Regions from separate parts of the Cellulosilyticum sp. I15G10I2 genome, predicted to be linked through region 2. Evidence: riboswitches for the same ligand, from Rfam matches in the RefSeq annotation. Region 2 holds a riboswitch; each other region holds the start of a gene.
The links. Region 2 has a riboswitch for thiamine pyrophosphate ahead of thiW (energy coupling factor transporter S component ThiW). Riboswitches for the same ligand answer to the same signal wherever they lie in the genome.

Region 1: it holds a riboswitch for thiamine pyrophosphate, as region 2 does, so the genes downstream of both, thiC (phosphomethylpyrimidine synthase ThiC) here and thiW (energy coupling factor transporter S component ThiW) in region 2, are expected to answer to the same signal.
Region 3: it holds a riboswitch for thiamine pyrophosphate, as region 2 does, so the genes downstream of both, thiM (hydroxyethylthiazole kinase) here and thiW (energy coupling factor transporter S component ThiW) in region 2, are expected to answer to the same signal.

The regions. Positions count from the first base shown of each region.
Region 1 is NZ_FMMP01000028.1:330,326-337,277, forward strand. It holds gene thiD (bifunctional hydroxymethylpyrimidine kinase/phosphomethylpyrimidine kinase) at 1-353, opposite strand, end outside; gene BN3326_RS20570 (HAD family hydrolase) at 372-1,016, opposite strand; gene thiC (phosphomethylpyrimidine synthase ThiC) at 1,027-2,328, opposite strand; TPP riboswitch at 2,432-2,530, opposite strand; gene BN3326_RS20580 (FMN-binding protein) at 2,993-3,697, shown strand; gene BN3326_RS20585 (copper amine oxidase N-terminal domain-containing protein) at 3,869-4,519, opposite strand; gene trhA (PAQR family membrane homeostasis protein TrhA) at 4,848-5,501, opposite strand; gene BN3326_RS20595 (MBL fold metallo-hydrolase) at 5,770-6,498, opposite strand; gene BN3326_RS20600 (CD3324 family protein) at 6,667-6,936, opposite strand.
Region 2 is NZ_FMMP01000020.1:29,057-36,008, reverse strand. It holds gene BN3326_RS17755 (BMC domain-containing protein) at 1-351, opposite strand; gene BN3326_RS17750 (PRK06851 family protein) at 605-1,702, shown strand; gene BN3326_RS17745 (zinc dependent phospholipase C family protein) at 1,761-2,345, opposite strand; gene thiW (energy coupling factor transporter S component ThiW) at 2,444-2,950, opposite strand; TPP riboswitch at 3,014-3,124, opposite strand; gene BN3326_RS17735 (alanine/glycine:cation symporter family protein) at 3,343-4,758, shown strand; gene BN3326_RS17730 (MerR family transcriptional regulator) at 5,013-5,411, shown strand; gene BN3326_RS17725 (HesA/MoeB/ThiF family protein) at 5,475-6,155, opposite strand; gene BN3326_RS17720 (MoaD/ThiS family protein) at 6,157-6,381, opposite strand; gene BN3326_RS17715 (tungsten cofactor oxidoreductase radical SAM maturase) at 6,440-6,952, opposite strand, start outside.
Region 3 is NZ_FMMP01000006.1:847,769-854,720, forward strand. It holds gene BN3326_RS04205 (helix-turn-helix domain-containing protein) at 1-424, shown strand, start outside; gene mltG (endolytic transglycosylase MltG) at 1,146-2,246, shown strand; gene BN3326_RS04215 (O-methyltransferase) at 2,342-3,019, shown strand; gene BN3326_RS04220 (peptidase U32 family protein) at 3,012-4,250, shown strand; TPP riboswitch at 4,328-4,425, shown strand; gene thiM (hydroxyethylthiazole kinase) at 4,502-5,329, shown strand; gene thiE (thiamine phosphate synthase) at 5,316-5,948, shown strand; gene BN3326_RS21915 (hypothetical protein) at 6,058-6,219, opposite strand; gene BN3326_RS04235 (DUF362 domain-containing protein) at 6,264-6,952, opposite strand, start outside.

The DNA.
Region 1 (6,952 bases), on a different contig from region 2:
TCATCATTTAATAAGCTTCTGCCGCTGGTGGCTATCATAACAGGATCTAGAATAACCTTTTGAGCATGGTACTCTGTCAGCTTATTTACAATGCTCTCTATAATCTCTGCTGATGAAACCATCCCTATCTTAACTGCATCAGGGTAAATATCTGTAAATACTGCGTCTAACTGTGCCTCCACAAACTCTGGTGTGCATTTTACAACTTCAAATACTTTTTGCGTATTTTGAGCTGTAAGTGCGGTTATAACGCTCATCCCATACATTTTATGTACCGTTATCGTCTTAAGATCAGCTTGAATACCTGCCCCTCCGCTGCAATCAGACCCTGCAATAGTTAATACTGTTTTCAAAATAACCCTCCTGCTTATTTATAATAGTTCCTTAAAAGATACTATAAAATGATCACATACTTTCTCGAGTTCTTCCCTATCTTGCTCAGATGATGCATCATAAACACCTACTACTTTGAAGCCTGCTGCTTTAGCCGTCTTGACACAATATAAGGCATCTTCAAAAACATAAATGTTCTCTTTATCTATTTCGAGTAACGCTGCTGCCTCTAAATAAATTTTCGGTTCGTCTTTGCCTACTCCTATTTCATCGCAAGTTAGGATAAACTCAAAGTATTCTAAGATGCCAAGTCTTTTTAAAGCACAAAATGCTAATCTTTTATTAGAAGCTGTTGCAATCCCCATCTTTGCACCTTTTTTTTGAAGTACCTTTAGGTACTTTTCAATAGAATCTTTTAATGGAATAGTCGTTTTATAATGTTCTGCTACCTGTGCATAAACTAGGGCCATAATCTCTTCTGGTGTATGATTAATGTGATATTTATCTCTAAAATACTCAGCTGACTGATAAAAGCTCATTGATTTCAATGTTTTTTCAATATCTTCTGGCGGCGTAATGTTATGACTTAATAAAAAGTCAGTACCTATACTGCCCCATATGCCCATAGAATCTATCAGGGTGCCATCAAGATCAAATATAGCGCCTTTAATGGTCTCAAGCATCTCTTACCTCCTAAATAACATCAACATGTTCGCCGTTTAAAATCTTATTCATATTTCTTACAGCACACATTTTACCGCACATTGTACAAGTATCTGAATGCTCTGGTGTAGATTCTTCCCTATATCTTCTTGCTTTTTCTGGGTCAATGGCAAGATCAAACATCTTTTCCCAATCAAGATTTTTTCTTGCCGTACTCATTTCATAATCCCATGCCTTAGCACCTTTTATACCTTTTGCAATATCCGCTGCATGGGCTGCAATCTTAGAAGCTACAATCCCTTCTTTCATATCTTCAAGATTAGGCAGTCTTAAATGCTCAGCCGGTGTCACATAACAAAGGAAAGATGCTCCGTAAGTTGCTGCAATGGCTCCGCCTATTGCTGATGTAATGTGATCATATCCTGGGGCTACATCAGTTACGAGAGGTCCTAACACATAAAATGGCGCACCCTTACATATTGTTTGCTGGATCTTCATATTAGCTTCTATTTGATCTAGAGGCATATGGCCTGGCCCCTCAATGATGACCTGAACGTCTTTATCCCAAGCTCTTTGTGTAAGTTCTCCAAGTGCAATAAGTTCTTCGATCTGAGAAATATCACTGGCATCCTCTATGGAACCTGGTCTGCAAGCATCCCCTAGACTCATAGTTACATCGTAAGTTCTGCAGATTTCTAAAACTTCATCATAAAATTCATAGAAAGGATTTTCATTGCCTGTCATTTCCATCCATGCAAAAATGAGTGAACCCCCTCTTGAAACAATATTTGTTAAACGTTTATTATTTTTAAATCTTTGAGCTGTTTGCTTATTAATGCCGCAATGTATGGTCATAAAGTCAACACCATCTTCTGCATGCATCTTAACAATATCAAGCCACTCCTTAGCTGTAATTTTATCGAGTTCTTTATTATAGTAAACAATCGCATCATAAATAGGCACTGTACCTATCATTGCCTTACATTCTTCCACAAGTTTTTTTCTAAAAGTATGGGTATCTCCAAAAGAACTTAAATCCATAATAGATTCTGCACCCATTGCAACTGCTCCTTGGACTTTTTCCATCTCCATCTCAAGATTGAGACAGTCTTTAGAAGTTCCTAAATTAACATTGATTTTAGTTTTTAATTTATTACCTACACCGTTTGGATCTAAAGACTTGTGGTTTTTGTTAGCAGGAATAACTGCCTTACCTTGTGCGACTAACTCTCTTAGCTCTTCAACTGCCATATTTTCTTTTTCGGCTACTATACGCAGCTGTTCTGTGATAATACCTTTTCTTGCTGCATCCATTTGTGTTGTATATTGCATTCTACATTTCTCCTTTACAAGACATATCAATTTAATTTAACATCCTATGAAAGGGAACAAAAAAAGTGCCTACTATACACAGTAAGCACTTCTAATCCAATACAAAAGTATAAGATACGCCTCCCTACGCTAGTATTAACTAACAGGTTCAAAGGGTCAGGTTTTAACCTTCTCAACCAAAATGGTCCCCCCGCAAAACATAGATATTAAATTTGTCTTTAGTATAACACTGCTGGGTAATTAAGTAAATCCCTATAAATAGGGGAGTAAATCATTTGACTTAGGTCTGCAGGGAATTTTAGGGTTCTCCAGTTGCCCACTTGCGTAGTTCTAAAAATCTAAGCACTTTCTTCAAATGAACGCCGCAAACTCGCGTACGCTTAAACAGTGCGGCTAAAAGCCATTTGAATAAACTACTAAGATTTTCGTTACGAGCTACTCCAGAGGCAACTTCCGAACCCTAAAATCTCCCTGCTAGGCTTTAGAATGTGTTTAATCTGCCAATTAAAAAATAAGGCCTTTTACCACAGTTTTTAATTAAAACAACCGGTATTCGTTGACATTTTTATATAAATGCTTTATTATTATCACAGATATTGATAATCAATATCATCTATTCGGCAACCTAATACATTTTAGGATAAAATATTAAGGAGGATTAAACTTGCATTTATTAATTAAACTTATGGCTATAGGTACAATGATTTCTATTCCTTTAGTTGGTTGTACTTCACAAAAAGAGGTGCCAAATAATATAGCGGATAAGAATACTAAGATACAAATATCCCAACCCATTACTGAAAATGAAAATACATACTTGGAAGAGAAAGCAGAAGAAGAAAAGCAAGATATTAAAAGCGCAGAAAAAGAAACCCCTAATACCCCTGTAACATCTGGTAATAAGGAAGATGCCAAAAAGGATACTATTAAAGATGCTACAGTGCCAAAGGACGCTTCTCAACCAATAACTCCAAATAATAACAAAGTAACTGATAATACAACAACTCAGAAAACATTAAAACCTACTACAATTAACACCTCAAGCATGCAAGATGCTAAAGATGTAGTAAAAGAAGATCCTAAAGAGCAGCAGCCTTCAGAAATTAAAGTATCCCAACCTATCATTTATAAAGGTTCTGCTATGGGGAATGATGGCATGATAGATGTAGCTGTAACTGTAATTGATGAGAAAATTTACAGCATTGAGGTGCTATCTCATGAAGACACTCCGAGGATTGCCCAAAACGCATTTGAACATCTTACTAATACTATTGTTGCTTCGCAAAAGATAGACATTGATACCGTATCCGGTGCTACATACTCGTCTGAAGGTTTTTTAAAAGCAGTTAAAAACGCTCTTGCTAAATAAATTATTAATCTATGAGTCATTGGGCTGTTTCCCAATGACTCATTCTCTTTCAACATATATGGATTTAAAAAGTCTGTAAAAATTTTTGTGTTCAACTAAAAAAGCAGGTACTCTAAGTGAATACCTGCCTCAAATTTTGATAAACTACTTCTAATTAACTCTTATCAGCGATTACTTTTTTGGATAACTATATACCCCTCTATTAAGCCCGTCGTTAATTGCTGAAATGACTTTGCCTGATCTTAACGTAGCGCCTGTCATACCATCTACTTCGCTTGTTACAATTTTCCCTGGCTCGTAAAGATCCTTTATACCTGCTCTAACGTCTTTTCCTACAAGATAGTTAATTAAAGCCTCATATTGTGTTTTTAAACCTATAACTTTTGCATCTTCTTTTTCTGCTCTATAATCTACATCTTTGTAATATAAGTGTCTAAAGCTAGTGTTTTGTACAATATTATTCTTGATTTCAAACTGAACAGCAACTTGCTGATACCCTTCACCAAAAGATCCTCTGTAGACACCATCTTGATATGACGTCATACTTGGTGCTTTAAAAGTACCTGCATCATTAATATACGCTGAGTTAGTTTTTTCATCCCACACGATTTCTTTGCCAAGATTTTGTGATACAAACCTTAATGGTACATATGTAGTATTCTTGTAAACAATAGCACCCATATTTGCAGGTGATGCCTTTTCTACTCCGTTAAAATAATACTTTATTGATGTAAGATATGCCTCGATTTTCGTATCGGATGCATGAGCTACCCCTCCCATTAATACTGCACCAACCATTAAACCAGAAATAAATTTTTTCATCACAATTCTCCTTTAATATTTATATATTAGTCGGTTGCAGCATGCTGCAGCCTTTGACTATATTTCTTTTTTAACCTGTGTTGATAAACATTAACAAACGATATTAGATTATATATGATAATGATTATCGTTTTCTACTTTTATATATTATCTTTTTTGCTATGTTTTGTCAATATTTTTTACATCTTTCAACAAATTCCGAGATATAAAAAAACCTAGAAACCTTGAGTTTACAAGGTATTCTAGGCTTATATTTTCTCCCAGTTATCAAAGACGGGAGTATAGCATTACTGGGTAATTAAGTAAATCTCAAAAATGCTCAATCCAATCATACATACATATAGATTGAAAAAAAGAGCAGTATACTTCCAGCAAGTACAAAGAGATGCCATATAAAATGATGATATTTAAACCAGTCAAATACAAAAAATAAAACACCGATACTATAACATAATCCTCCTGCAAGTAATAATAAAAAACCCATTGGAGACATTGTTTGAAAAAGAGTGCCTACAAAGAAAACAATCATCCACCCCATTAACAGATAGATAAGAACATGTATTTTGACAAATCTCTCGATATACATCATTTTAAATACAACACCCAGTATAGCAAGTCCCCACTGAATACTACAGATGACCATACCCAAAGTACCGCCAATTGCAAGCAGGCAAAAAGGTGTATATGTACCAGCAATTAACAAATAAACGGATGAATGATCCATCCGTTCAAATACATTCTTCACTTTCCCCTCTGGAAATCCATGATAAACCATAGAGCACCCATAAAGCATAATAAGTGAAACTGAATAAATAACCATACTGACTGTATATAAGGTATCATTCATCCTCATACCTTTTATGACGAGTAGAACTAAAGCAGCAATACCAAGTAACATCCCAATTCCATGGGCAATTGAATGGGCAATTTCTTCTCCAAGAGAAAAATGTTTTCTAACAACTACTATTTTAAGTTTGTTCATCCCGCACCTCCATAAAACGCACAAGCGCCAAATAATATAATTTTAAGAGGATTATATTTTGATACTATTATTACTCTTTATTATAATCTACTCTTCAGTCATTTTAAACAGTAACTTTATCAAGGTATTCTGCAACATAGCTAAAATATATTTTTTATTGTTCTCAATACACTTCCCACCTAATTAAGTTATTTATGATATGGTTCACCGCATCATTGGATCTGCAATTTTATTTATAATAAAACAATTCTTAGGACAAATCGCTAACTTAACTTGAAATAATGCTACTCAACGACTTTTTGATATCGTTTTTATAAAGTCCTCCATGGTAGCAAATAATTCTATCTATTTCATATTTCATTAATTTAATAATTGATTCTTTTGCAGCTACCATATCTAAAGTATATTGTGTATTTGCAATAGCAAGCATATTATTTTCAATAACTAATGCATCTCCAGCAATCAATGTTCTATTCGTTTTAATGTAAATGGACATATGCCCTGGCATATGTCCTGGAGTAGTAACTATTTCAATACCTCCACAACAATCAAAAAAATCCTTGTCCTTTACGCATATATCAACAGCACAGGGCTCTACTGATTCAAGTATGCTATGAAAAGTTTTTGCTCCCTCTTTTTCTCCCTCTGACAAAAAATCATATATAGATTCTGCCTGTTGTAGTCTTAATGATTTTTTACTTCCATTAATATACTTTGCATCATCTATGGATGCCATTACCTTTATAGAAGGATACTTTCTTTTAAATGCCGCTAAAGACCCTATATGATCGAAATCGTGGTGCGTTATAATTATCTTAGACAATTTTTTTATATCAATCCCTCTAATTATTGCTTCCTGTTCTATCACTGATAAAAAATTTGGGTATCCGCAGTCAACCAAAATCATTTCCTCTTCACCTTCAATTATTACTGGATAAATCTTATTTGTTTCATCATTAAAACCAACCTTGATTTCTAGAATATTAATTTTATTCATATTACATCCTCCTACCATTGCATACTCTCACATCCAATTATATTCATAATACCATTAACACAAGTTCTTTGGTGACCATAATCATTTCTGTATTATCTTTGACCCTTTAATAAAAAAGACACTTGATGTTTTCTATTATCAAGTATCTTTTGGATATTTTTATTTTCTTCATATTTTATATGCTCTAAGGATTCTTCTAATGCTATTTTCGGTAAGATAATACTGCTTAGCAAGAGCTTTTATGGGCGTTCCTTTAAGGTGTTTATTAATAATTTCCATATTTCTTTTCTTTATTTCATTCTTATATCCACTATTTTCTCCCCAGCCTTTTTTATTTTCAGCTTTTCTAGGTATATAGATATATTGCCCATCAGCATATTGCTGAAGCAGTTCAATAATATCTTTTGGTAATAGGTTTTGTGCCTTTTCATATTTCATAATCTTTGCTCCTATT
Region 2 (6,952 bases):
TTAGGACCTCGTGATCTCTACTGTATCAAAATGCATTCTGCCTTTAAACATACTCATGACAGCCTCTAAGGATGCTGCTACACTTGAATTTTCTCCTACAATAACAACAGACCCTGAGAATCTATCGATAAAGCCAATTTTTACACCTGCGGCCTTTGTACATAAATCTCCTGCTATAATGGCTGCTTCTGAAGGGGTAATTGTAAGTATACCAATGGCTTCATTATATTCATCAGGTAGTCCTAATTTTTTATAAATGACTTGGTCTGGCTTAGCAATAATATGCATAAGGGTAATCTGTTTTCCTGGAACATATTCTTGAATCGTTCTTATTTTTGTATCCTCTGCCATTTTTTACCTCCTCAAGCTTGTTTATAAAAGTATATTCTCCTTGTCCTTATAATAGTCCTCTAGCATAGAAAATAGTGCTATTATCATTCAACAATTGATGTCTTTCTCTTGGCATGGGTTTAGGTTGGCTGTACAATATAGTTTTATTCCGCAGCATAGATCAATTTCAATAATTTTCCCTATTGCAGTAGCACTAAATAAAGTTGTATCAACATACTATATTTATACCTAACATTACTTAAGGAGTACATTTATGTCTGGTCAGGTTAAAAACTATTATGCTGCTGCAAATACTGCAAAAGGCTGTCAAAAGCTTTTTGAAAGTAATATTAAAGATCTAGATAAGTTGTTTATTTTACAAGGGGGGCCTGGTATCGGCAAGTCTTCTCTTATGAAAAAAGTGGGTAACACTATGTTAAAAAAAGACTATGCTATTGAGTATCTGCATTGTCCTTCTGATAATGGTGCTATAGATGGGGTTATTATTCGTACACTTGGGGTGGGTATTGTAGATGGCGCAGCTATTTATCCAATGGAACCACAAGCACCAGGTGCTATAGAAGAATATATTAATCTTAATGCTGCTTGTGACTGCGATAAGTTAGCTCTAGATAAGGCGGAACTCGTTGACTTAAAGACACGAATAAATGCCTGTTATCCTATGGCTTATGATCAATTTAAACAAGCTCTTCTAATTCATGATGAATGGGAAAAAATCTATATAGATAATATGGATTTTAAAAAAGCTGATGAACTGACACAGCTGGTTATAGCTAGGATTATAGGTGAAATAAGCTATTCTAAGAAGAGTGTTATACGCCATCGTTTTTTTGGTGCTTCTACGCCAAAGGGACCCGTTGATTTTGTGCCACTTATTACTCAAGACCTTTCTAAAAGATATTTTATAAAAGGCAGGCCTGGTTCTGGGAAATCCACTATGTTAAAAAAAATATTATTAAAAGCCGAAAGTTGTGGTCTTGACGCAGAAGTTTATCATTGTGGCTTTGACCCTAACAGTTTAGATATGATCCTTCTGCCAGAGTTAGATTTATGTCTATTTGACAGTACTGCGCCCCATGAATATTATCCTGAACATATGAGTGATGAGATAATAGATATGTACCACGAAATTATTACACCTGGAACAGATGAAAAATATAAGGCTGACATAGATGCTATTAAAGCACGTTATAAAGATTGTATTCAAACAGGCATTAACTATTTAGCCCAAGCTAAGACTTTACATGATGCGCTGGAGAAGTATTATACAGAGGCCACAGATTTTAGTATTATAAATGAAATCTATGGCGAACTTATTGATAAAATAATTTTAAAAAAAGTTTCACAATAAAAATGGGATGTTCTGTAAAAAGCATATAAAGACTGCTTTTACGGAACATCCCATTTAGTTAGATAATCTCAGTTTGTAAAAAATCATAAGCTACGCCAATAGTCGGTACTTCTATTTTTGGCACTTGTATAAATGCTGCAAGTTGCTTTACGATACAAATCGCTGTATTAACAGCATAATGTATATCTTTATCAATACTATGCGCTCCATCATTATATAAGGCCAGGCGCCCATTTATTGTGTCCTCAATAGTTTCACCACACACTTGATCAATCACTTTAATATCTCCCATGATACATTTTTTAATAAAACTAAGTTCTAAAAAATGTTCATAAGCTGTATGCTTTGCTATACTTACTATATTTTTTTGTTTTCTATAAGGCTCTGTATGATATAAACAATGATAGTCACATATAAAGTGTGAAATCACACCTAATGCCACCGAAAGTGATTTAACAGACATAGGCGTAATCATAATATGTTCACAGTACTTTACAAGATCCTCTAAACTTTGATGTGAAAAATGCGGCCAATCTATAACACCTGGATTAACATCAGGCTTAATATTGCCATATACGTAATGGAAATAATCTAGTTTGATTGCCATTTGTGAAGTAATTTCTTTATATAATACGTTTGCCATTAGCAAATGAGTTGTAATATGCATTGGATCACCCTTTCTCTATTACTATAATACGATCCTTGCATTATTACTAGAGTAAAATATAGGTTAAGTTCAAATTAAATACCATTTTCTTTGCGGAGTACCTTAATAACCTTTGTGCGATCCATGATACTTATTATGATAATTGCAACTACGCCTCCTACTGCTGAGCTTATTCCAAAAGGTATAATAAACCCAAATAAGGCTGCCTGTCTTCCCATTAATAACACGGCTATTGGATATGCCGCAAGTGCCCCAATAATACCAGTACCTACAAGTTCTCCAACAAAGGCAAAAACTAATTTTTTACTTTTAAGAAATAATAATCCCGCAAGCAGTGCCCCAAACATACTGCCTGGAAAAGCGAGCAGCGTTCCTGTTCCTAACATAACTCTAATAATTGAAGTACAAAATGCAACACCTACCCCGTACCAAGGTCCTAATAAAACCGCTGTTAAAACATTAATAAGATGTTGAATCGGAAAACATTTCGCTGCACCAATAGGAATATAAAAGGTAGAGCTTGTTACTGCCAATGCAATTAAAATACCTGCCAAACAAATTTTCTTTACTTTGCTGTTCATAATCTAAACCCCTTTTCTATACAACTAAAATATGGGACATACCAATACAGGTATGTCCCATTAAATTTATTAATGTAAAATTCCTACGTTGGCATTATCCAAATCAGGTATATGGGTCGAAGCTGCAATTTACTTCCTCTCAGCCTGTATGCACAAGCTCCCCAATATTCAATTTTTCTCAGTATAGCATATCTCCCTATTGGTTTCAATGTTTTTTAATTTTCTTGCAGTAACACTTGAACAGGTAATCATATCGTGATAGAATTATTCTAAAATTTTCAATCTTCTACAAAAAACTAGTTAATTTCAATACTCTGTATGATATCTATAGATATATGTCTATACATATATATTCTATAAACCCATATTCTAAACATTTTAAGGAGGTACTTATGGAAAAATTTATTGAGTTAGTCGAAAAAATCAATGGTGCAGTCAATAATGTTGTTTGGGGTTGGCCTATGCTGATACTTATTATTGGAACAGGCATCTACTTCACAATCAGAACCAACTTTTTTCAGATCAGAAGATTTGGTCATGTTCTAAATGAAACTTTTTTTGCCATCTTTAAAAACAAGAATGTTACAACGACTAAAGACAAAAAATCTATTACACAATTTCAAGCTTTGTCAACTGCACTAGCTGCAACTATAGGCACTGGAAATATCGTTGGGGTTGCTACAGCGCTGACAGCTGGAGGTGAAGGTGCTATCTTCTGGATGTGGGTTTCTGCTATTTTTGGTATGATGACCAATTATGCTGAAAATGTGCTTGGCATCTTTTACCGTTATAAAAATGCCAAAGATGAGTGGATGGGCGGACCTATGGTTTATATTGAAAAAGGTCTGGGTCAAAAATGGCTGGCTGTAATCTTTTCTGTTTTTTGCGTCGGTGCATCTTTTGGTATTGGTAATATGACTCAAGTCAACTCTATTTCTTCTTCACTAAATGCAACCTATAACATTCCAACTATTATTACCGGCCTTTTCATTGCAGCAATGGTTGCACTTGTTATTGTTGGTGGTATTCGCCGTATTGGGAAGGTCACTGAGAAAATAGTTCCTTTTATGGCAATGGCCTATATTATTGGATCCCTTATTATTCTTATTTTACATATTAATCTTGTTCCAGCAGTCTTTAACAGTATTTTTACAAAAGCCTTTAGTTTAAAAGCTGTTGGCGGCGGGGCTGCTGGTACAGTGATGGCTTCTGCAATTAAATGGGGCTTTAAAAGAGGTGTTTTCTCAAATGAAGCAGGTCTCGGCAGTTCAGTAATGGTACACTCTGCTTCTGATATTAAAGAGCCTGTTAAACAAGGTTTATGGGGAATTTTCGAAGTATTTTTTGATACAATTATTGTTTGCTCTTTAACTGCTTTTGTCATTATTTCAACGGGTGCCTTAAATTCAGGGGCTCAGGGTTCTGAGCTGGCAATCATCGCATTTTCTGATGGATTTAGTACTTTTGCAGGACATTTTGTGACCATTGCCATTTTACTCTTTGCTTTCTCAACTATACTTGGCTGGTCCTATTACGGTGAAAGAGCTATGGAATATCTCCTTGGCTTAAAATCTATTATCTTTTATAAAATTGCTTTTATTCTAATGATTGTTGTAGGTGCAACAGTCAGCCTTGACCTCGTTTGGGATATATCTGATACACTCAATGCACTTATGGCGATCCCTAACTTAATTGGCGTTCTTCTCTTATCTGGTGTAGTCATTAGAATTACCAACAATTATATCGGCCGAAATCTTTCAAAAATACCCTCAGAAGAAAAACCAATGTGCTCAGCCTACGATAAATAATTTTAAAAACCTCCGCAGCGATTTCATCCAAGCGGAGGTTTTTATCTGTCTTTATCTAGCACTTTTATAAATTCTAAGTACATCCTGTCCCTACAACTTTTTGAGCCCGCCGCTTGGATGCTCATTGCCATATCCAGCAGCCGTATCAATATATTTAACTTGATGATGCCCTCAAATATGAAGTATAATAAAATTCTAAACCTTAACGTTAACTTTAAGTCAATAGATAAACTAAAAAATGAAAGGAAAGATTTATGGATTATTCTATTAAGCAAGTATCCGAAAAAACAAATTTAAAAACCCATGTTTTGCGTTACTATGAAAAAGAAGGTTTACTGCCTTTTGTAAGCCGAAGTAAAAGCGGAATCCGCCGTTATTCAGAAGGTGATTTGGAATGGATTGGATTAATCTGCTGCCTTAAAAATACTGGAATGTCTATAAAACAAATCAAAGATTTTGTTGAACTCAGTATTAAGGGCAACGAAACCTTAAAAAAGCGATGTGATATGTTGATTGCACACAAGAAAAGTGTTGAAACACAAATTGAAGAAATGCAGGATCATTTGCGAAAGGTAGCTCACAAAATAGAGTACTTCACAGGACAATATGAAAAATACACTCTCGACCATCCCGATCACACCGAAGTTATATAACAAACGACGTCGTCAATAAGGTACTGTGCTTTATAAAAAAGCGCAGTACCTTATTTTTAAAAACTACTCGAGTTCTAATACTTCATATTCATGATCTAATACATTCATAAAGAGCATTTTTTTTCTTAATAAGTCCCCCCGGTGAATGAGTATCTTAACAACTTCACTCACCTGCTGGGCACTTATAAGTGCTGGTGTAAAGGCAGGGTTTCCCACTATCTTTTCTTTACCAGTAGAGTTTCTATTTTTATAAATTTTATTTAGTGTGTCTTCTCCTGGAAAAATAGTTGATACCTGCCCGTACCACCCAGCTATTGCACCATGTACAAAGGGTATTTGCAGCGCCTTGGCAGTTTCTTGAATCAAAAATCTTGCCTCAATACTATCTAGTGCGTCAACAATCACATCATGATCCTTTAATAATTGCTTTGCATTTTGAGGGGTCAAAAATGCTGTAACAGGGTATAGATTAGTTTCTGGATTAACTGACAGGATTCTCTTTTGGGCTGTAAGCGCTTTACTTTCTCCTAGGTTTTGTGTATCTGATAAAATTTGTCTGTTAAGATTACTTTCATCAAATACATCACCATCAATGGCAGTAATTGTGCCTACCCCAAGTCTTGCAAGCATTTCAATGCTATAGCCTCCGAGTCCCCCACATCCTACAACACATACTTTTGCATCATGTAACATCTGATTTTCTTCTTCACTAAGTGTTATTTGGTTACGCGCATATCTTTTCATATCATCCGCCTCCAACCGGTGGAAAAATGGATACAATATCGTATGCGCTGAGCTTGGCATTTAGAGCGCCATCTCTTCCATTAATTAATAATATAGCTACATCTTCTTTCGGAATTTTTAACAAATCAATAATATCCTGTGGGCTCATCTCATCTTTCATATCCAAAATGACTTCCTTACCACGGTCTTGACGCAGTGTAGCAAATAATCTTACTTTTATTTGCATTTCCCTCTCCTCCTATCTGAAATTTATATTTGTTAAATGAACGATGCATTATGATACGCTATACGCAATAAATAAGTTTTCTTGCCCACAAACAATCGCCGCAAGACGGCATGTTGCCATAGCAATCTATCTCAGAATTCCTTACCATATCACATCCATCTGCTAAATCACAGTCAATACAAGAAGGATAATGATTATTAAAAACTGTCATACGAAAATCTGCATACCTACCACTTCCCCAAATTTCATTTAAAGGCTTTTCAGATAGATTGCCAAAAGAATAGGCACAAACACTTTTATGACGTTCAAATACGACTTCTGTACCATCATGAGCAAATCGGTAACAGGGCACCACATCCCCTGAAACTGTAATCATAGTTGCTTGATCTTCTATAAATCTGCATCTTCTTTCTGTTTTTAACTGGTACGCTGGTAACTGTAATGCTACAGTTTTTGCAAAAGCATGGTTTTGAATTTTCTTAAAAAGTGCCTGAATTTCTTTATTTTCATAACGTGTATAAAGCGCCAACTTTTGATCTTCTATAGTCATTGGTAAAACATTAGATATAAT
Region 3 (6,952 bases), on a different contig from region 2:
AGAAGCATTGAAAAATAATAATATTACGCAAAAAGATATCGCCCAAAAGATTGGCGTATCTAAAACTTCTATAAATAACTACGTTCAAGGGCGTATTCCTGATGCTGTCATACTATACCAATTAGCTTTAAATTGTGATGTTTCTGTTGAGTGGCTTCTAACAGGAAATGATTCTAAAACTGTAAGTTCAACTTACGTTGAATCTGTTAAAACTGAGGGTACTCTCGTGCTCTTAAGTAGAGAAGAAGAATATCTTATTAATTTAGTTAGACAATTACCTCCTCGTGATCGAATAAAACTTGAAGGTATTGTTGAAGAAAAAGTGGCTGAATGTGGGGTATCTAAGAACACAGTGCCAAACTCATCAGCCTACACGACTGGAAACGAAGACGGTGAAGAAGCAGCTACACTTGAGTTAGCTTAATTTTTTATGTCTCTTATGGTATGATTTCATATCATTATTAAAAATTACATTTATAAGGAAGTAACTCACATTATAGTGTCCCATTGCATCTTTGATAAACTATAATTAAGTATTGCCTTGAATCCATTGATATTCAATCAATGGGACATATTCCTAATGATTTTGCATGTTTGTCCCATTGTAATTTGCTGATTTTAGTATAAAATATAGCATCATGGTTCGATTAATAACAGTAGTGTTATGCTTTTGTTACTACCTTATAACGCTTGATACATATAGCTTTTAAAGATTTTAGCACATATAGAATAACAGTCCAGTAACACTACTTTAACAAATAACACTGGTTTTACTAGATCATAGGCTGATGAGTGCGCTGACTTCTGTAACTCAAAATGCAAAAAAGCTTATGAGCCCTTATATTTCAAGGCTTATAAGCTTTATAGCTACATTTGCAACATTATTGTCAGTGTTCATCCCACTTATTCACATATTGTTGTGGATGAATCCCATGTTATCAATGGTTTTCCCTATTTATCTCTCGTTATCCCGGTTTTATTTATTGGACAGTTATTCTACAAATGTACAATAACTTCAAATTTTAGCTTAATAACCCACAACTCTTTAAAAACGCGTATATTAAAAAGGATTTGTTAATACTTTAGTTGAATTATATTGAAAAAATAGGTATAATTTTTATAAAATAGTATTTAAGGAGATTATTATGTTTAAAAGAGGTTCAACTATACGGTTTACACTTAGTACTATTCTAAGCTTAGCCTTACTTATAGTATGTATTGTAGGAAGTGCCAGAGCATTTTCTTACTTTTTCAATTATACTTCTAATATTGTTGAGAGTGATGCATCACGAGAAAAGAATCCTAATATTAAAGAAATCTCAATAGAAATTTTAAAGGGTACCACGGTTAAAGAGCTAGCTGATTTACTTTATGAAAATGATTTTATCTCAAATCCATTTTATTTTAGACTTGAAAGTAAACTTAGTAAATTAGATACACAGCTTAAGCCTGGTAAATATTCTATCAGTAGTAATATGTCTAATACTCAGATTCTAAAGCTTCTTACGTCAGATATGACAGTTGCAGAAGAAACTATTAAATTTACCATTCCAGAAGGTTACACTATTATTCAAATAGCCGACAGATTGGAAAATTTAAATATCATCTCTAAAGAAAGCTTTCTTGATGCGGTTAACAATCGCGAATATGACTACGCTTTTTTGAGAAATCTTCCACGCGATACAAAATATGCACTTGAGGGCTACTTATTTCCAGACACCTATATTGTGCGTAAAGGCGCTACTCCTGAAGAAATTATTATTAAAATGCTTAACCGGTTTCAAGAGATTATTTCACAATACTCTAATTATATTAATTCCTCTGAATATAGCTTACATGAGGTATTAGCAATCGCCTCTATTATTGAACAAGAAGCAAAATTAAGTGAGGAACGTCCTATTATTGCAGGTGTCATCTATAATCGTCTAAATTCAGATATGAAGTTACAGATGTGCTCAACTGTACAGTACGTATTAGAAAAAAGAAAGGCAGCTCTTTCTTATGCAGATCTTGAAGTTGTATCTCCTTATAATACTTATACCAATACCGGGATACCTATAGGTCCCATCTGCGCACCTGGAGCGGAATCTATCAGTGCTGCGCTGATGCCTGATACAAACGATTATTATTTCTTTGTTGTAAAAAATGAGGCGGAAGGTTCTCATTCCTTTAGCGCTACAGCAAGTGAACATGAACGCAATAAAACAAGATATAAACAAAGTGTAGATAAAAACTTTTATGAGTAAATCGTCCACAAGGGCGATTTATTCTTTTGTACTTGAACAAAAGAATAAATTGATTTATATTGACAGTGGAGAATATTTTAAGAAAGGAAACTTTTATGAGCGAAATTAACTACAGTTATATTGTTGAATATATAAGAGCACTTCATCCCGTACCTACCTCAAATGTTTTACTGGAAATCGAAAAAAAAATAGCAAGTGAGACTGAGCACTGGCCAATTATTAAACCTGAGGTAGCTGATTTTATCAAGGTTGTTTTATCTCTTATAAAACCTGTTCATATTTTGGAGATTGGTACTGCCGTAGGCTACTCTTCTATTTTGATGAGTGAATTTTTAAGTGAAAATGGGCATATTACTACAATAGAACGCTTTCCGTATATGCTAAATATAGCTAAAGAAAATATTAAAAAAGCAGGCCTTGAGGAAACTATTACTGTCCTTGAAGGTGATGCTTCAGAAATTTTGCCCACTCTAGATGCAATGCAGTATGATGTAGTCTTTATGGATTGTGCTAAGGGGCAATACATTCATTTTTTACCAGAGTGCCTACGATTATTAAAGCCTAATGGGCTTTTGATTACAGATAATGTTTTACACAAAGGAACAGTGGCACGTTCGAGATATTTGATTGATAGAAGACAAAGGACAACCCATTCAAGACTAAGAGATTTTTTATGGACGATTACACACAGTGATGAGCTTAGATCCAGCGTATTGCCGGTTGGTGATGGCATTGCATTAAGCTTTAAAACAGGAGGGAAAACCAATGACTAAGCCAGTAGAATTATTAGCTCCAGCTGGGAGTTTAGAAACATTAAAAATTGCTGTTTTATATGGTGCAGATGCTGTTTATATTGGCGGAGACCATTACGGCTTAAGAGCAAAAGCCAAAAATTTCACTCTCGAAGAGATGGCTGAAGGAATAAAATTTGCACATGCTCATGGTGTAAAAGTCTATGTAACTGCTAATATTTTTGCACATCATGATGATTTTGAGGGTATGAAAGATTATTTTTTAGCCCTGTCATCTATGTCAGTAGATGCCCTTATCGTTGCAGATCTTGGTGTATTTAGCATTGCTCGGGAAGTTGTACCAAATATGGAAATTCATATTTCTACGCAAGCTAATAACACGAATTATCATAGTGCGCTCTTTTTATACAAGCAAGGGGCAAAGCGTATTGTAGTTGCCCGTGAATTATCCTTTGAAGAGATTAAAACAATGCGTCAGCATCTTCCTGACGATGTTACACTTGAAGCTTTTGTTCATGGTGCAATGTGTATGTCTTATTCCGGAAGATGTCTTTTAAGTAACTATATGACCCATAGAGATGCTAATCGTGGTGAGTGCGCCCAGCCATGCAGGTGGAAATATCATGTAGTTGAAGAAACGAGACCTGGGGAATATATGCCTATTGAGGAAACTGAGAGAGGAACTTATATTTATAATTCCAGAGATTTATGCATGATAGAATATATCCCAGAACTTATTGAAGCTGGTATATACAGTTTCAAAATAGAAGGCAGAATGAAAACACCTCTCTATGTTGCAACAGTGGTTAAAGCTTATAGAGAGGCAATTGATACTTATTTATGCGATCCGCATGCTTTCGCCTTGAAAAAAGATTACTTTTTTGAAGAGGTTGGCAAGGCAAGCCACCGTGAGTTTACAACAGGCTTTTACTATCAGAAACCAACATCCGACGATCAAACTTATTCTCATAATTCTTATATAAGAAACTATGATTTTTCTGGTATGGTTATTGACTATGACCCCATAGAGCATCTTGTAACCATCGAACAAAGACGTAAGTTTTCAGCAGGCGATACGGTTGAAATCCTTGTTCCGAAAGGCCCTCCTATTAGCTGCACCGTAGAAACATTATGGGACGATAAGGGAAACAGTATTGCCTCTGCACCTCATCCTAAGCAAATTGTTAAGTTCAAAGTATCTGAAGACGTTAATGTACCTTCAGTTCTTAGAAAATTAGACCTCAAATCATAACACTGCTACAGAGCGTATTTCTATACACTTTACATTCTTTTAAAAAACAAGTATAATAGGAGAAAATTTAATAATTTATGTGTTTGCGGGGGAACCATATGGTTGAGAAGGCTAAAACCTGACCCTTTGAACCTGTTAGTTAATACTAACGTAGGGAAGCAAATCAAATATTCTATATTTGATATATTTAAACGCTTACCTATCGGTAGGCGTTATATTTTTGAAATAGAAAAGAATTTGGAGGTGCTTTTGTGCACGAAATCGTTGCAAAAATTACTGACATCGTCTATCAAACAAAAAAGGAAACACCTCTTGTTCATTGTCTGACTAACCCACTTACAGCAAATGATTGTGCTAATATCATTCTTACAGTTGGCGCAAAGCCTATTATGGCACAACACTTACAAGAAATTGCCCAAATAACAAAAAAGTCAAAAGCTCTAGTTATCAATATTGGTGGAATAACAGACGATATGATAGAGAGTGTTTTTCTTTCAGGCCATATCGCAAAAGCTCATAATATTCCTATTATATTTGACCCTGTTGGAGCTGCTGGGAGCGACTTGCGTAAAACACTTTCTAAGCGTATACTCACTGAACTAAGTCCAGACATTATAAAGGGCAACATGTCAGAAATTAAAGCCTTATGCGACCTTGAAACAGATGCAGTCGGCGTTGATGTTGCTGCAGGAGATATTATTACAGATAAAAATGAACAGTACTTAGCGGAGATTGTAAAAGCGCTTGCAGTTAAACAAAACGCTGTCATCGTAGCTACAGGCAAAACAGATATCATTGCTAATCAAGACGCTATTTTCTTAATTAAAAATGGTGTTTCTATGATGAGTCAGGTTACAGGTACAGGATGTATGTGTACAAGCCTCATAGGAGCCTATTGTAATACAGGAGATTATCTTAGCGCTGCTATTGCAGCCGTAACTATTATGGGCATTTCAGGTGAACTTGCACAATTATCTTGCAAGGGTATCGGGGGCTTTAAGACTTTGTTATTTGATAATCTTTATACTATTTCTGATGAAACAATAAAAGAAAGGAGCAAAATTATTGCTTACCATTGATTATTCATTATACCTTGTAACAGACCATACATACTTTAACGAGGAAACATTTTATGCCGCCATCGAAACAGCCCTTCAAAATGGAGTAACCATTATGCAATTACGAGAAAAAGATGCTGATTCGAGACGTTTTTTTGAAAGGGCACTTAAGGTAAAAAGACTTACAGATTTCTATCAGGTACCACTCATTATAAATGACAGAATAGATATTGCTTTAGCTGTTGATGCTGCTGGAGTACATCTCGGCCAAAGTGATCTGCCGGCTAAAGAAGCGCGCAAGCTTTTAGGAAAGGATAAACTTATCGGTGTAAGTGCAAAAACAATATCACAAGCACTCGATGCCCAAGAGGCTGGAGCTAACTATTTAGGAACCGGCGCCATTAACCCAACTACTACAAAGGTTATCACACAACTTACTGAAATTTCTACTTTAAAAGCAATATGTAATGCTGTAAATATTCCGGTAGTTGCAATAGGTGGGATATCCGAAAACAATGCCAGTAATTTAAAAAATACAAACATTAACGGGATTGCAGTTGTATCTGCTATTTTAGCACAACCTGATATTGCCTCTGCAACAAAAAAGATGTCTCAAATTTCAAAATCAATTATAGGATAGTCACTTAATATGTCCATAGTAATAAAACTCAATTTAATCTTTAAGTAATAACTTGAAGATTAGATTGAGTTTTAAAATATAAATGCCATTTGGTACAAAGATATATTTTTTATTGTTTAAGCTTTTCTATATCATCTTCTTCAGAATCAGGAGCTAAAGTCTTAATGGCTTTAATAATTATTTCGCCATATTCTTCTGCTAGATGAACTAGGCCGTTTTCTTCTTCGTTAGAATCTTTATCTATTTTTTCACTGTTTTTATTCTCTTTCATGTGATCATTCCTTTCTTTTTATTCTCATTTCTAGTTAATATAAATTATACCGTTTCAAGTATCATCTTCTCCCCATATACTTTCTCAGAGAAGATTTTCTCTGCATCAACTAATGATAATCCTTTCATGGGAATAGCTTTAATATCCGTTTCTTTAAACCCTTTGTTCTTTAGTAAATGAATATAACCTATACCTTGTTCCATAAAGCCTAATAATCTTGCACCGATGCTATCAACAGCAATAGGATTTCTTCCACAAATAATTAAACCGGTATGTTTATCTATGCCTTTTGTGGGGCCTGTTCCTATCATAACAGGATTTGCACTTACAATTGCAAGGTCAATCTTAATGCTTTCTGCCATAGCAGCTATAAATCCATGAAGTTCTTCATGTATACCTAAGTTTTTTTTGGGTGAACCATGTTCCTCTGTTGTGGGCCACGAAAGAGCCATATTTTTAATACTTGCAGACATAGTTGCTTCTTCGTGTGTTTTTAATTGAGTAAAGGAAATATGGTAGGTCATTTCATTGATGATTTTATTAACTTTAATGGTATTTGGTTTCTTATGATTAAGTGACAAGGTAACATAAGGGCCTGTATTAAAATCAATAAACTCCACCTGTTCTTCTTCTATTACAAGGTCAAAACCAACCTCTTCCATTACTTGTTTTGTATTCCCACTACCAGCCCCTGTGGCAATAATTATTCTTCTTGGACTTCTTGCTTTTACCC